2 regions of the Massilia sp. S19_KUP03_FR1 genome follow, and region 1 is predicted to be linked to the other one. Evidence: predicted binding sites of a transcription regulator. Region 1 holds the regulator's gene; the other holds the start of a gene.
The links. Region 1 encodes FliA, which starts transcription of late flagellar genes. Its sites were predicted from a motif close to CTAAAGTTTNNNNNNNNNNNGCCGNTA; they were not measured.
Positions count from the first base shown of each region.

Region 1 (7,978 bases):
GCAACCCGCAGATGAAAGCCAAAGTGCGCCAGATGCAGCGCGAAATGTCCAAGCGCCGCATGATGGCCGACGTGCCGACCGCCGACGTGGTGGTCACCAACCCGACGCACTACGCGGTTGCCTTGAAGTACACCGATGGCCAGGGTGGCGCCCCGCGCGTCGTGGCCAAGGGTTCCGATGAAGTGGCGGCCAAGATCCGCGCACTGGCGAAAGAAAACAAGGTGGCGCTGCTGGAAGCCCCGGCGTTGGCCCGTGCCCTGCACAAGCACACGGAAATTGGCGACGAAATCCCGGAAGCGCTGTACGCAGCCGTGGCCGAAGTGCTGGCGTATGTGTTCCAGCTGCGCACCTATAAAGCGGCCGGCGGCAATTATCCGGACCGTCCGACCAAACTGGCCGTGCCGCCTGAGCTCGATCCGCACAATCCGGCTTCGCAGAAACCCAAAGACAACAGTACTGGACCAGCACAATGAACAGCATCCGATTGCCCGCCTGGCTGACTGAGATGGCAAGCAAGGGCGGCAACGCCGCAGCCGCGCCAATTATCATCATCCTGCTGTTGTCGATGATGATCCTGCCGCTGCCTGCCTTCGTGCTGGACGTGTTCTTCAGCTTCAATATCGCGCTGTCGGTGATCGTGCTGCTGACCGCGCTGTACACGGTCAAACCGCTCGACTTCATGGCGTTCCCGGCGATTTTGCTGGTGTCGACAATGCTGCGCCTGTCGCTCAACGTTGCCTCCACCCGCGTGGTGCTGACCGAAGGCCACACTGGTACTGCTGCGGCCGGTAAGGTCATCGAGGCCTTCGGCCACTTCCTCATTGGCGGCAATTTTACGGTCGGTATCGTCGTGTTTATCATTTTGACGATCATTAACTTCACGGTCGTCACCAAGGGTGCGGGCCGGATCGCCGAAGTGGGCGCCCGTTTCGCGCTGGATGCGATGCCGGGTAAACAAATGGCCATCGACGCCGACCTGAACGCCGGCCTGATCGGCGAAGCGGAAGCCAAAAAACGCCGTTCCGAAACTGCCCAGGAAGCCGAGTTCTACGGCGCCATGGACGGTGCCTCGAAGTATGTGCGGGGCGATGCGGTGGCCGGCATCATGGTTACCGTCATCAACATCGTCGGCGGCCTGATCGTCGGCGTGGTGCAGCACGACATGGGCTTTGCCGATGCGCTGAAGAACTACACCCTGCTGGCCATCGGTGACGGTCTGGTGGCGCAGATTCCTTCGCTGATCATCTCGACCGCAGCCGGTATGGTGGTCTCGCGCGTGGCCAGTGACCAGGACATCGGCGCCCAGCTGGTGGGCCAGCTGTTCGCCAAGCCGGAAGTGCTGTACATCACGGCCGCCATCATCGGCGGCATGGGCTTGATCCCGGGGATGCCGAACATGGTGTTCATTTTGTTGGCCAGCTTGTTGGCAGGCTCGGCCTATCTGGTCTCGAAGAAAGCCCGGATCATCCGCGAAACCGCCGCGCTGGGCGGAAGCCCGGCCGCGGGCGGCGCCGCCGATCCCGCCGCGACCACCTCGCCGGAGCAGGAAGAAGCCAGCTGGCAAGACATCCAGCCAGTCGATACCCTGGGCCTGGAAGTCGGCTACCGCCTCATTCCGCTGGTCGACAAAGGGCAGGGTGGTGAGCTGCTCAAACGCATCAAGGGTATTCGCAAGAAATTCGCACAGGAAGTCGGCTTCCTGGCGCCACCGGTGCACATCCGCGACAACCTGGAGCTGAAACCGTCGGCCTACCGCATCACGCTCAAAGGCGTCGAAGTAGGCAGCGGCGAAGCGCTCAGCGGCCAGTTCCTGGCAATCAACCCGGGCATGGCGATCGGCACCTTGCCGGGCCTGGTGACCACTGATCCGGCGTTCGGCCTGCCCGCCACCTGGATCGACGCAAGCCTGCGCGACCAGGCGCAAAGCATGGGTTTTACGGTGGTCGATGCGGGTACCGTGGTGGCTACCCACCTGAACCACCTGATCACCACCCACGCGGCCGAGTTGCTGGGCCGCCTGGAAGTGCAGGCCTTGCTCGATCACCTGACCAAGGAAACGCCGAAGCTGGTGGAGGATCTGGTACCGAAAGTCGTCAGCCTGTCGACCTTGCAAAAAGTGCTGCAGAATTTGCTCGTCGAAGGCGTGCACATCCGCGATATGCGCACCATCATCGAGTCGCTGTCGGAACATGCGCACCAGAATGCCGATCCGTCCGACCTGACCGCCGTGGTGCGGGTCGCGCTGGGCCGTGCGATCGTGCAGCAGCTGTTCCCGGGCACCAATGAACTGTCCGTGATGACGCTCGATAACAGGCTCGAGCGCTTGCTGTTGCAGGCACTGGGAAATGGCGGCGATGGGGCCGGCATCGAGCCGGGCCTGGCCGATACGATTGCACAGTCGGCCAGCAATGCGGCGCAGCAGCAGGAGGCGCTGGGACTGACGCCGGTGCTGCTGGTGCCGGCGCAGTTGCGGACCTTGTTGGCGCGCTTCCTGCGCCGCGCGTTGCCGCAGTTGAAGGTGTTGTCGCACGCAGAGATTCCGGAATCGAAAACGATTCGGGTGACGTCGCTTGTTGGTGCGCCGGGGTAACTGCTCGCGCCTGCGATGCGTGTTCGGGTAAGCCAGCGTCGCGGTTTCTGACAGGGGTTATGGGTCCCGGCCTGCGCCGGGATGACGGTTTGGAGGGCGGTGGTGAAAGCGAGCGACGCGATAGCGCCACCGTTCGCCGTCATCTTGAAAACCGTCATACCGGCTTGAAAACCGTCATACCGGCGCAGGCCGGTACCCATACTGCGCACGCACTCGCCAGGTTCCCAGGCGAGCACCGACGCCCGCCGTCAAATCCCACAACCCCGATATACACCCCTTTCCCCCTCTTTATCCCCCGATGGTTTCCGCGCGGCATCGTTAATAATATGTCCTATACCTCAACGGCGGTAATGGGACAATAAAATGAACGTCAAGAAATTCACAGCAGCCACTTCACGCGACGCACTGCGCAAAGTCCGCGAAGCCCTCGGCCCGGATGCGGTGATCCTGTCGAATCGTCCGGTCGACGGCATCGTCGAAATCCTGGCCCTGGCCAACGATGACGTCGCCTCGATGGCGTCGCCCTCCGCCGAATCGGGCATGGATGCACCGCGGCCAATGCTGCAGCATTTGCAGGAGCCGGCGCCGGTTGCAGCGCCCGCGCCGCAGTCCTACGCCAACCGCAGGGTTGCCCAAGCACAGCCACAGATCGAACAACCCGCCTTCGACATGGCTGCCATGACGTCGATGATGTCGGCCGCCATCGCCCAGGCCAAGAGCTCGGCCGCCGCCGACATGTCCGGCATGATGAAGGAAATTCGCGCCATGCGCGGCCAGATGGAATCGCAACTGGCGGAATTGTCCTGGGGCGCCACCCAGCAGCGCGAACCGCAGAAAGCGGGCGTGCTGCGCGAATTGCTGGCCGCCGGTTTCTCGGCCACGCTGGCTCGCTACCTCGTCGAGAAATTGCCTGCCGGCAAAGACGAAGCGGATTCTCTGCGCTGGATTAAGACCGTGCTGCAACGCAATCTGACCACGATGGCCGACGAAGACGACATGCTCAACAAGGGCGGCGTGTTCGCCCTGGTGGGCCCGACCGGCGTCGGCAAGACCACCACCACTGCCAAACTGGCGGCGCGCTGCGTGATGCGCCATGGCCCGGAAAAGCTGGCCCTGATCACCACCGATGCCTATCGTATCGGCGGCCACGAGCAGCTGCGCATCTACGGCAAGATCCTCGGCGTGATGGTGCACTCGGTCAAGGATGAAGCCGACCTGCGCATCGCCCTGAAAGAACTGCGCAATAAACACACGGTATTGATCGACACCGTCGGCGTCTCGCAGCGCGACCAGATGGTGACGCAGCAAGTGGCCATGCTGAGCGAGACCGGCGCCGACGTAAAACGCCTGCTGTGCCTGAACTCGACCTCGACCAACGAAACGCTTAACGAAGTGGTGCGCGCCTATCAAGGCAGCGGCCTGGCCGGTTGCATCATGACCAAGCTCGACGAAGCCGCATCGCTCGGCAACGTGCTCGATGTCGTGATCCGCCAGAAACTGAATCTGCATTACATCTCGACCGGCCAGCGCGTGCCGGAAGACCTGCACCTGCCGGACCGCGCGATGCTGGTCGACCGCGCCTTTCGCAGCGGCCGCCAGGCCGAGATCAGCGATGCCGACCTGCCGCTTCTGATGGCTGGCACCAGCGCTGGCCGCAAACTGGGCGAGGTGTCCTTTGGGTAATTTCGATTTCGACCAGGCCGAGGGCCTGCGCCGGATGCTGGCTGGCCCCAAGCCACGCATCGTGACCTTTCTTTCCGCCACGCCTGAAGACGACAAGGGCGCCATGCTGGTCAACCTGGGCGCCTCGCTGGCCCGGGCCGGCAACGACGTCATGATTGTCGACGCCTGCGCCCATGAATACGGCGTGGCCCAGCGCCTTGGCGTCGACCAGGGTGGCTCGCTGCTGCAAGTGGCGCGCCAGGAATGTGCGCTGAACCAGGTGATTCACCAGGCGCCGCAAGGGTTCCAGGTTGCCAGCATGGTGCGCCGCGCGCGCGGCCAGGGCGAGTACCTGGGGCAGGAAGATACGCGTCGCCTGGCCAAGACCTTCGATGTGCTGGTCAAGCAGGCCGGCATCTGCATCGTTGACGGCGAATTCGGCAGCGATGATACGTTTCCCCTGCCGATCATGGACAATTCCGAGATCGTGGTGCAGGTATCGTGCAACGCCGCCTCGATCACCGCGGCGTACTCGCTGGTGAAGCGTTTGTCGCAACAATTGGGGCGCCGCCCGTTCGGTATTCTGGTCACCGGCGCATCCGAAGCCGAAGCCAAGGTGGTATACGATAATATGGCTACTGCAGCAACGCGCTACCTGGCGGTGCAGCTCAGTTCGATGGGGTCGGTACCAGCCGACGAGTACCTGCAACGCGCCGCGCGCCTGGGCCGCGCAGTGGTCGATGCGTTTCCGCTGGCGGGTGCCTCGGTCGCGTTTCGCCAGTTGGCCGGCCGTTTTGCCATTCCGGCAGGAGGCAGTGCCCATTTTGGTTTATAAGAAAAATAGCTAACGCATGTACACAGCAAAAGGGAAGAAGACGGACAAGGAACTCTTGCTGACGCAGCATATGCCGTTGGTCAAGCGCCTCGCCCATCACATGAAGGCCAAGCTTCCCCCTAGCGTGGAGGTCGACGATCTCATTCAAGCCGGCATGATCGGCCTGTTCGACGCCATCTCGCGCTACGAAGAAACCCACGGGGCCCAGTTCGAAACCTATGCCGTGCTGCGCATCCGCGGCGCCATGCTCGACGAACTGCGCAACAGCGACTGGCTGCCGCGCAGCACGCGCCAGAACATGCGCAAGATCGAAACGGCGATGAGCTCGCTGCAGCAAAAACTGGGGCGCCCGCCCACCGAAACCGAAGTCGCCAAGTCGATGAAAATGTCGCTGGGCGACTACCAGGATTTATTGGGCGACAGCGGCGGCCACCAGCTGGTCTACTACGAAGATTTCAAGGGCGAAGACGACGACGGCAGTTTCCTCGACCGCTACTCCATCGACGACGAAGACCCACTGCGCGCGCTGCTCGAAACCGACTTCCGCCAGGCGATCATTAACGCCATCGACAACCTGCCGCCGCGCGAAAAAATCCTGATGGGCCTGTACTACGAAGAAGAATTGAACCTGAAAGAAATCGGCGCCGTGATGGGCGTGTCCGAATCACGGGTGTCGCAATTGCACACCCAGGCTGTCGCCAGGCTGCGCGCCGCACTCAAGGAGCAGCTGTGGACTGGGCGAGCATAATTGGACTGGGGCTGGCGCTGGCCGGCCTGTTCGTCGGACACAGCCTCGATGGCGGCAAATTCGCGTCGCTGATCCAGCCGGCCGCGTTTGCCATTGTCGTGGTCGGCACCTTTGGCGCCGTGCTGCTGCAAACTGAAGCGGCCACGTTTGTGCGCGGCATGCGCATGCTGCGCTGGGTGTTTTTTCCGCCCGCCAGCCAGCGCCAGCTGTACTCGCGCCAGATCGCGCTGTGGAGCCTGACCGCCCGCCGCGACGGCCTGCTGCAGCTCGAGCAATACCAGAAAATGACGCCCGACCTGTTCGTCCAGAAAGGCCTGCGCCTGGTGGTCGACGGGATTGCACCGGAGCGCCTGCGCAGCCTGCTCGAAACCGAGATCACATCCTACGAATTCAGCCAGCGCCAGGCTGCGCGCATCTGGGAATCGGCCGCCGGCTACGCGCCGACCATCGGCATCCTCGGCGCAGTACTTGGCCTGATCCACGTGATGGAAAACCTCAGCGACCCGTCGCGCCTGGGCGCCGGCATTGCCGTCGCGTTCGTCTCGACCATCTACGGCGTGGGCCTCGCCAACCTGTTCTTCTTCCCGGTCGGGAATAAACTCAAAGGCATCGTGGCCGAGCAGGTGGCCCAGTACGACATCCTGGCCGACGTGTTCCACGACCTGGCCACCGGCGACCATACCCGCGTCGTCGATGAACGCGTGGCCAGCCTGCTGGCACGCGCCTGAGTTTGGCATGGCGCGCAAACGCTACCAGGAAGATTCCGAAAATCACGAACGCTGGCTGATTTCGTATGCCGATTTCATGACCCTGCTGTTCGCGTTTTTCGTGGTCATGTACGCTATCTCGGTGGTCAACGTCGGCAAGTACAAGGTGCTGTCGGACGCATTGGGCGACGCGTTTGGCGGACGCGGCGCGGCCACGACGCCGGTCACCACGGTCGAACAGCCCTTCAGCCTGCCGAACATCGTGGCGCGCAAACGTGCCGAGGCCATGCGCCGCGAGAAAGATCGGCTGACCATGCTGGCGCGCGACCTGACTGCCACGCTCGGCCCGTTGGTGAAGGAGGGCAAGGTGCGCGTCACCCAGAACAGCCGCGGCGTGAGCGTCGAAATCAATGCCAGCGTGCTGTTCGCGCCGGGCGACGCGACCCTGACCGATGCCTCGAGCGAGGCGCTCAGCGCGGTGGCGATTTTGCTGAAAAATGACCCGCACGCCGTCCAGGTCGAGGGGCATACCGATGACGTGCCGATTGCCAATCCGCTGTTCCCGTCGAACTGGGAATTGTCGGCCGTGCGCGCCAGCAGCGTGGTGCGCCTGTTCATCGACAGCGGCATGGCGCCGGCGCGGTTGACGGCAGTCGGTCACGGCGCCAATTTGCCGGTGGCGTCCAACAACACGCCGGAAGGGCGCGCCCGCAACCGGCGCGTGGCGGTCACCATCCTCTCGGCGCTGCCCGACGCGACCACGGAATTGCCAACGCGCTGACCTTTACCTGGCTTAACGTTTGATCCATTTTGGGCGGGGTAAAATTTCGGGCTCGACAGTAAAGCAGAGCACCCGCCTTGACCCCGCCAAAACCGCACCTCCACAACGTCAGCCTGGTCTGCGTCGAAACGCGCTATCCGCAACTGGCGCAGTTTTCGCTCGACCGCTGCCTTGCCGCCGCCAGCTTCAGGCAATGCCTGCTCCTGAGCCCGCAGCGCTTCGATTTGCCCGGCTATATCGCACAGGTCGCCATCGCGCCGATCGACAGCGTCGAGGCCTACTCGGCCTTCATGCTGCGCGATCTGGGCCGCTACTTCGATGGCGACTTCGTGCTGGTGGTGCAGTGGGACAGTTTTATCCTTGACGGCAAGTTGTGGGATCCGGTGTATCTCGAGTACGACTATATCGGCGCGCCCTGGTCGCACCGGCCGCTCGCGGTCGCGGTCGGGAACGGCGGTTTTTCGCTGCGCTCGCGGCGCCTGGTCGATCTGCTGGCAAGCATGGACTTCGACGTGGTTCACCCCGAGGATGCGGTGATCTGCGAACTGCGGCGCGACGAGCTGGAAGCGCGCGGGATCCGCTTTGCGCCGCGCGCGGTCGCGGATCGGTTTGCCATGGAAATGATCGAGCCGGCAGCCCCGACCTTCGGTTTTCA
Region 1 covers NZ_JAQQPS010000018.1:112,298-120,275, forward strand. Annotated here, with positions in the region: gene flhB (flagellar biosynthesis protein FlhB) at 1-473, shown strand, start outside; gene flhA (flagellar biosynthesis protein FlhA) at 470-2,590, shown strand; gene flhF (flagellar biosynthesis protein FlhF) at 2,954-4,273, shown strand; gene V6M87_RS19685 (MinD/ParA family ATP-binding protein) at 4,266-5,087, shown strand; gene V6M87_RS19690 (RNA polymerase sigma factor FliA) at 5,104-5,835, shown strand; gene V6M87_RS19695 (flagellar motor protein) at 5,817-6,563, shown strand; gene motD (flagellar motor protein MotD) at 6,571-7,323, shown strand; gene V6M87_RS19705 (DUF5672 family protein) at 7,401-7,978, shown strand, end outside.

Region 2 (7,978 bases), on a different contig from region 1:
GGGTGAGGTGAGCAGCGACAGCGAGTTCTGGAACGAACTGACGCTGCCGCTCAAGCTCGACAGGGCGCCCAGCTTGGTGTTGTAGGCGGCCGTCTTGGTGTCATACGTATTCAATGGACGCGCTTCGACGGCCATCAGTTGCGTGATGATGCCTTCGATGTTGAGTCCTGAACCAATACCGGCTGATGTGATACCCACGGCGTTCTCCTGCGAAAGGGATAATGTAAGTCATTATCGGCAGAATCAAACGGTACTTGAGAGCAGCTTTTAGGCGCTATTTAACTATTTAAAAATTATTTTGTGGATTAAATAACGAAATGACACGGTTAACGCCAAAAGCGCAATGCCGCTCTCGATGGCGTCATTACGTTACTGGCGAAAACCGGGTACATCGCTGCCTCACCGCGCGCCAGGGCGCGCGGTTCAGGCGCGCTGGTCGATCAGTTTGCCCATTGCCTTGTCGAGCGACTTGGCGATTTCCAGCGCTTCCTTGGTCGGCATCTGGCGCAGCACCTCGTGGGTGTTGCGGTCGATGAGCTTGACCACGGTTTGCTTGCTGTCCTCGTCCACCGAAAACTGCAAGTCCTGCGACGATTCCGTCATCGAGTGATTCAGCTTCTCAAGCGCCGTCTTGATGTCGGCGCTGGTCGGCTCCACACCGTCGGCGGCCTTGGTTTGCTTTGCGCCGGCAGCTGGCGCCGGTGCGTTGTTTGCCTTGGCCGTGGCGGCAGTCCCGGTGCCCGGTGCTTCGCTGGCATTGCTGCGTTCCTCGAGCCGGGGGGCGCCGCTCGATGCAGTCGGTTGAATGTTCATGCTTCGGTCCCTTCGTGAAAAATCCCCGGCTGAAAAAATCAGCCGGGGAGTCGGTCCGTGACGCTAGTTGCGCGAAACGATTAGCCGCGCAGCAGGGACAGCACGCCGTTCGGCAGCGAGTTGGCCTGGGCCAGCATGGCGGTACCAGCCTGTTGCAGGATCTGGCCGCGCGTCAGGTTGGCCGTTTCCGACGCGAAGTCGGTATCGGTGATGCGCGATTTCGATGCCGACAGATTCTCGGTGCTGGTGGCCAGGTTCGAAATGGCCGACGAGAAGCGCGATTGCAACGCACCGTACTGGGCGCGCTGGCTGTTCACCGACGACAGGGCGGCATCGGCGATCTTGATGGCCAGCTGGGCGCCGTCGAAGGTCGTGATGTCGATAGCCGAGACCGATTTCAGGGTCGATGCGCCAGTGGCCTTTCCGGTAGCGCCATCGACGACCGAAAAGCTCTTCTCGGAGTCGAGTGTCAGGGCGCCCACGGCGATACCGGTCGCGGCCGGGCCGGTCGCGGTGGCGCCATTGGCCACGCCGTCTTTGCCGAACGACACCATGCCGACCGAGCCGCCACCGGTGGCGTTCTTGTTCTCGAGCTTAATGTCATTGCCGTTGACGTTGGTCAGCTTGATACCTTTATTGGTGCTGTCGTACGACGCGGTAATGCCGGTTTTGGCGGTCTGGGCATTGATGGCGCTGACGCCTGCGGAGAAGTCGTCGGCCGTGGTACCGGCGCCGACCGAGAACGAAACCGTTGCTGCTGTCGAATTATCCGAGGTCAGATCGAGTTTGTAGGACTTGCTGGCGTCAAATTGCAGCGTGACGTCGGTTTTCGCCGAGGCGGTCACGCCGGTGGAGGACGTCAGCGAATTGATGCTGGCAGCAAGGGTTTTGGCGCTGGCACCGGCAGCGGGGGTGAACTTTCCCGTGCCCAAAGAGCCGGCGATCGAGACTTCGGTGGCGGCGTTGGTGTTCGTGGTAGCAACCGCTGCCGATCCACCCGCCGTTTCGTTCAGCCCGTAGGTGCTGGTGGTGAAGTTCGAGCCGCTGGCTGAAATGAGCTGGTTGGCATCGGCGCCGACCTGGAAGTTGGCTGTGCCCATGGTGCCATCGAGCAGTGCCTGGCCGTTGAAGGTGGTGGTTTGGGCAACCCGATTGAGTTCCGAACCGAGCTGACCGACTTCAGTCTGCAGGGCTTGACGGTCGGAGGACGAGTTCGTTGCATTCGACGACTGGACGGCCAGTTCGCGAATACGTTGCAGCATGTCGCCGGAAGAGGCCAGCGCGCCCTCGGCCGTTTGCGCCATCGACACGCCGTCGTTGGCGTTGCGGGTGGCCTGGGACATACCGCGGATTTGCGACGACATACGATCCGAGATGGCCAGACCGGCAGCATCGTCCTTGGCGCTGTTGATGCGCAGGCCGGACGACAGGCGTTGCAGCGACGTCGCCAGCGACGATTGCGAGGTCGACAGGTTGCGCTGCGAGTTCAGGGACGAGGTATTGGTATTGATGACTGAAGTCATGGTAATTCTCCAAACGGGTATTTCGGGGTGGGCAACGTGCCGCTGTTCACTTTGGTGTGCTTCCGACTTCTGAAGCATTCACACCGCTGTTAATCTGGTAACGGTGCTGTACGGCAAAAGTTGAGGTCTAAAATCAAATAAATCATGGACTTGCGCGTTCCTGTTTTCCCTAAACGGCGCGCTTTGAACGAACTTGAGGGTGAAAATTTATTTATTTTTTTATTTGTCGAGATGAACCATAAAAAAATCCCCGACTGAAAAAATCAGTCGGGGATCTCGGTGGGAAGAATCGCCTGGCGTATTTAACCGCGCAGCAGGGACAGCACGCCGTTCGGCAGCGAGTTGGCCTGGGCCAGCATGGCGGTACCAGCCTGTTGCAGGATCTGGCCGCGGGTCAGGCTGGCCGTTTCCGACGCGAAGTCGGTGTCGGTGATGCGTGATTTCGATGCCGACAGGTTTTCGGCGTTGGTGGCCAGGTTCGAAATGGCCGACGAGAAACGCGATTGCAGGGCGCCGTACTGGGCGCGCTGGGTATTGATCGACGACAGGGCGGCATCGGCGATCTTGATGGCCAGCTGGGCGCCGTCGAAGGTCGTGATGTCGATAGCCGAGACCGATTTCAGGCTCGATGCGCCAGTGGCCTTTCCGGTAGCGCCATCGACGACCGAAAAGCTCTTCTCGGAGTCGAGCGTCAGGGCGCCCACGGCGATACCGGTAGCGGCGGGGCCGGTCGCGGTGGCGCCATTGGGCACGCCGTCTTTGCCGAACGACACCATGCCGACCGAGCCGCCACCGGTGGCGTTCTTGTTGTCGAGCTTGATGTCATTGCCGTTGACGTTGGTCAGCTTGATACCTTTATTGGTGCTGTCGTACGACGCGGTAATGCCGGTTTTGGCGGTCTGGGCATTGATGGCGCTGACGCCTGCGGAGAAGTCGTCGGCCGTGGTACCGGCGCCGACCGAGAACGAAACCGTTGCTGCGGTCGAATTATCCGACGTCAGATCGAGTTTGTAGGACTGGCTGGGGTCAAATTTCAGCGTGACGTCGGTTTTCGCCGAGGCGGTCACGCCGGTGGAGGACGTCAGCGAATTGATGCTGGCAGCAAGGGTTTTGGCGCTGGCACCGGCAGCGGGGGTGAACTTTCCCGTGCCCAAAGAGCCGGCGATCGAGACTTCGGTGGCGGCGTTGGTGTTCGTGGTAGCAACCGCTGCCGATCCACCCGCCGTTTCGTTCAGCCCGTAGGTGCTGGTGGTGAAGTTCGAGCCGCTGGCTGAAATGAGCTGGTTGGCATCGGCGCCGACCTGGAAGTTGGCTGTGCCCATGGTGCCATCGAGCAGTGCCTGGCCGTTGAAGGTGGTGGTTTGGGCAACCCGATTGAGTTCCGAACCGAGCTGGCCGGCTTCAGTCTGCAGGGCCTGGCGGTCACTCGACGAGTTCGTTGCATTCGACGACTGGACGGCCAGTTCACGAATACGTTGCAGCATGTCGCCGGACGAAGCCAGTGCGCCCTCGGCAGTTTGGGCCAGCGACACGCCGTCGTTGGCGTTGCGGGTGGCCTGGTTCATGCCGCGGATTTGCGACGACATACGATCAGAAATAGCCAGTCCAGCAGCATCGTCCTTGGCACTGTTGATGCGCAGACCGGATGACAAACGCTGCAGCGAAGTCGCCAGCGAAGTTTGTGACATCGAGAGGTTGCGCTGCGAGTTCAGGGACGAGATATTGGTATTGATGACTGACGACATGGTAATTCTCCAAACGGGTATTTCGGGGTGGGCGACGTGCCGCTGTTCACTTTGGTGTGCTTCTTTTCGCTGAAGCATTCACACCGCTGTTGTTGCTGGTAACGGAGGCAGGGGTAAAAAGTTGATGGTGGGAATGCACAATAAATCCGTGATTTCCCTATGGAGAAGGGGGAAGTGCGCTCGTTTCTACGACACGGTTTCGCACTTCTGAAGGGCTAAAATAATTTTATTTTGGCACTGAAAAACACGCAGATTCACACACGCGCACGCTCAGAAACGGTGAATATTGCATTCGAGAACTGAATTTTCCCGCTGGCCGGCAACGTGGGCACGGCATAATTGTGGCGCTTCTGGGAAGAATTGACGCGACATGCACGTGCTGCTTGTAACCTCGCGCCGCATGCAAGCCATGGCCGAGGCGCTGGCGGTCGCCTGCCGTGAACACGGCAATTGGGATTTCATCCGCAACAAGCGCGCAGCTTGGGAGCGCTACACCGGCCATCGGCCGCGAGCGCGCCGCCTCAGCCTGTTCGACGTACATGGTGATCACTTGGCCGGCAACCTGCAGCGTCCGCCACAACGGCCGGTGAGGTTGCCAAAGTGCGTAAGCTGGTCAAGCAAGAGACCGACCATGCCACCGAGGTGGCATCAAACCCGACGTTACAGCAGCACGAAGCCCGAAGTCGGGTCTTGCATGAAACGCAACATCGTACGCTGCAGCAGCGCGATTTTGCGCTTTTTGCGTGCCAAATCCGGGTCAAAAGTTGCGTCAAAACAACTAAGCAATACCAAAGGTAATTTCCAATAGGAAACATGGTGATAAACTGGCGACTTGCCGTAGGAAAATATACGCAACTTATCACATAAGCAAGTCCTTCGCTCCGGCCCTCGCGCCGTCTCTATCGGGAAAAATAATGTTCAATATGTTTACAATCCGCACGCGCCTGATCGCGTGCATGATGTTGTTGGGCGCGCTGATCGTCATCATTGGCGGGGTTGGCGTGTACGGCATGCGTTCCAGCAACGCTTCGCTGCAAGATGTGTACACCAACCAGATGGCGTCGAGCATGAAGCTGGCTGATACCAAGAATTCCCTGAACCGCTCGCGCTTCAACATCGACAAGGGTGTGTTTCACCCAGAGGCGCCGGATTTGAAGGCCACTCTCGACCGTGCCGAGGAGTTCATCCAGGAAGGGGACAAGACCTGGCAGGAGTACCTGGCGCTGCCGGCCGAAGCCGAAGAGAAAGCGCTGACCGACGATTTGAAGCCGAAGCGTGCCGCCTACATCGACGGCGGCCTGCGCGCCCTGATCACGGGGCTGCACGAACAGAATGCCGGGAAGGTCGACGATCTGGCCATGAAACGCCTGTCGCCGCTGTATCGCACCTTCAACGACGCCTCGGTCAAGCTCGAGCAATTCCAGCTGAAAGCGGCGGCCGACACGTATGCTGCCAGCCAGAAGTTTTACGATCGCGCGCTGAACGGCTTCTCCATCGCCATCCTGCTGGGCCTGGCCTTCATCGTCGCCGCCACCGTGTTGCTGTTGCGTGCCATCATGCAGCCGCTGGACCAAGCCTTGCACCACTTCGATGAAATCGCCGCCGGCAACCTCGCCGAGCCGATCGACACCAGCCGCACCGACGAAATGGGTGCCTTGCTGGCCGGCTTGTCCAGGATGCAGCAGGGCCTGTCGACAACCGTGCAGAGCGTGCGCACAGGCAGTGTTGCGATTGCCCACGCCAGCGCAGAAATTTCGTCGGGCAACAGCGACCTGTCGCACCGCACCGAGCAGCAGGCCGCCAGCCTGGAAGAGACCGCGTCTTCGCTGGAAGAATTGACCGCCACGGTGCGCCAGAATGCCCAGAACGCCCGTGAAGCCAACGAGCTGGTGTTGTCGGCGTCGAGCGTGGCCGGCAAGGGCGGCGATCTGGTCACGCAAGTGGTGGTCACGATGGACAGCATCAGCGCCAGTTCGAAGCGCATCGTCGACATCATCGGCGTGATCGATGGCATTGCGTTCCAGACCAATATCCTGGCCCTGAACGCTGCCGTGGAAGCGGCGCGGGCCGGTGAACAGGGCCGTGGCTTTGCGGTCGTCGCTTCCGAAGTGCGCAACCTGGCGCACCGTTCGGCTGCAGCCGCCAAGGAAATCAAGGAATTGATCGCCGCCTCGGTGAGCCAGGTAGAAGAGGGCGCGCAGCTGGTGAACAAGGCTGGCATGACGATGGGCGATATTGTCGACAGCGTTGGCAAGGTCACCGCCATCATGTCGGAAATCATGCTCGCCGGTGAAGAGCAGAGTGCCGGTATCGACCAGATCAACCAGGCGATCACCACGATGGATGCGAGCACGCAGCAAAATGCCGCACTGGTTGAAGAGGCTGCAGCTGCCGCCGAATCGATGCGCGAACAGGCCGGTCAGCTTGAGCAGCTGGTCAGTACCTTCCGCCTGGCAGGCACGCCGGCCATTGCAGCGAACAGCCGCGCGCTGATGCTGCGGGCCTGAAAGAAAAAAGCCAGGCAGACCGCATGACACGACCTGCCTGGCTTCAAACAGCGTCAGGCTCCTTAGGGCTTGGCCGCAGCGGCGCGTTCTTTCGCCGCATCATCCATCAACTCGTACCACATCGCATTCAACACCGCGAAGGCGGCGGCCAGGGGTAGACCCAGTATCCAGGCAAAGTACCACATCGTTATTCTCCTAATGATTTATATCGTTTAGTAAGCGTGGCTTTTACCGTCGCTGATTTCAGCCGGATTGACCTTGCCCCACAACACGTTGTAGACCCAGCTGGTGTAAGCGAGGATCAGCGGCAGGAACACGCAGGTGCAGACCAGCATGATGAACAGGGTCAGGTGGCTCGAAGATGCGTCCCACACGGTCAGGCTGGCTTGCGGCTGGATCGACGACGGCAGGATGAACGGGAACATCGAGGCGCCCACGCTGAGCACGATGCCGGCAATCGACAGGCTGCTGAAAATCATGGTCCAGCCTTCCCAGCGACGTTTCAGGCCCAGGAATGCCAGCAGCGCGCCGGCGAAACCGGCCAGCGGCGCGGCCAGTGTCCATGGATGGGCCGCGTAGTTGGCGAACCAGGCGCCGCCGGCGTGCGCCTGCACGGTCTTGTACAGCGGATTCGACGGACCGTCTGTGACGATGGTGCTGGTGATGCGATAGCCATCGATGAAGCGCCACAGCAGCAGGCCGGCCAGCGCGTACAGCACGATGGTGACGATGGCCGCTACCATGCCGGTCAGACGCGAACGCGATGCCAGTGCGCCATCGGTCTTCAGGGCCAGCCAGCTGGCGCCATGCATGACCAGCATCGCCACCGAGACCAGGCCGGTCAACAGCGCGAACGGGTTGAGCAGGCCGAAGAAACCGCCTTCATAAAAAATCTGCATGTCCGGCGCCAGGCGGAACGGCACGCCCTGCAGCACATTGCCCATCGCCACGCCGAACACCAGGGCCGGCACGAAGCCGCCGATGAACAGGGCCCAGTCCCAGACCGCGCGCCATTGCACGTTTTCGCGCTTGCTGCGGTACTTGAACGCGACCGGACGCAGGATCAGGGCCAGCAAAATTGCCGCCATGGCCAGGTAAAAGCCGGAGAACGACACGGCGTACAGTTGCGGCCAGGCCGCAAAGATGGCGCCGCCGCCGAGGATCAACCAGACCTGGTTGCCTTCCCAGACCGGGCCGACGCTGTTGATGACCACGCGCCGTTCCAGGTCGGTTTTGCCCACGAACGGCAGCATGATGACGGTGCCGAGGTCGAAGCCGTCGGTGACGGCAAAGCCCACCAGCAGTACGCCGAGCAGGATCCACCAGATGAAACGCAGGACTTCATAGTCGAGCAGGGTGTGAAGAATCATGGCTTTACTCCGTAGAAATC
Region 2 covers NZ_JAQQPS010000027.1:41,144-49,121, forward strand. Annotated here, with positions in the region: gene fliD (flagellar filament capping protein FliD) at 1-198, opposite strand, end outside; gene V6M87_RS23840 (flagellar protein FlaG) at 424-813, opposite strand; gene V6M87_RS23845 (flagellin N-terminal helical domain-containing protein) at 894-2,336, opposite strand; gene V6M87_RS23850 (flagellin N-terminal helical domain-containing protein) at 2,639-4,081, opposite strand; gene V6M87_RS23855 (hypothetical protein) at 4,452-4,889, shown strand; gene V6M87_RS23860 (methyl-accepting chemotaxis protein) at 4,996-6,588, shown strand; gene cydX (cytochrome bd-I oxidase subunit CydX) at 6,651-6,773, opposite strand; gene cydB (cytochrome d ubiquinol oxidase subunit II) at 6,801-7,958, opposite strand; gene V6M87_RS23875 (cytochrome ubiquinol oxidase subunit I) at 7,963-7,978, opposite strand, start outside.
Region 2: a site for FliA is predicted at 2,508-2,534, ahead of V6M87_RS23845 (flagellin N-terminal helical domain-containing protein). Genes of this name have one in related genera too.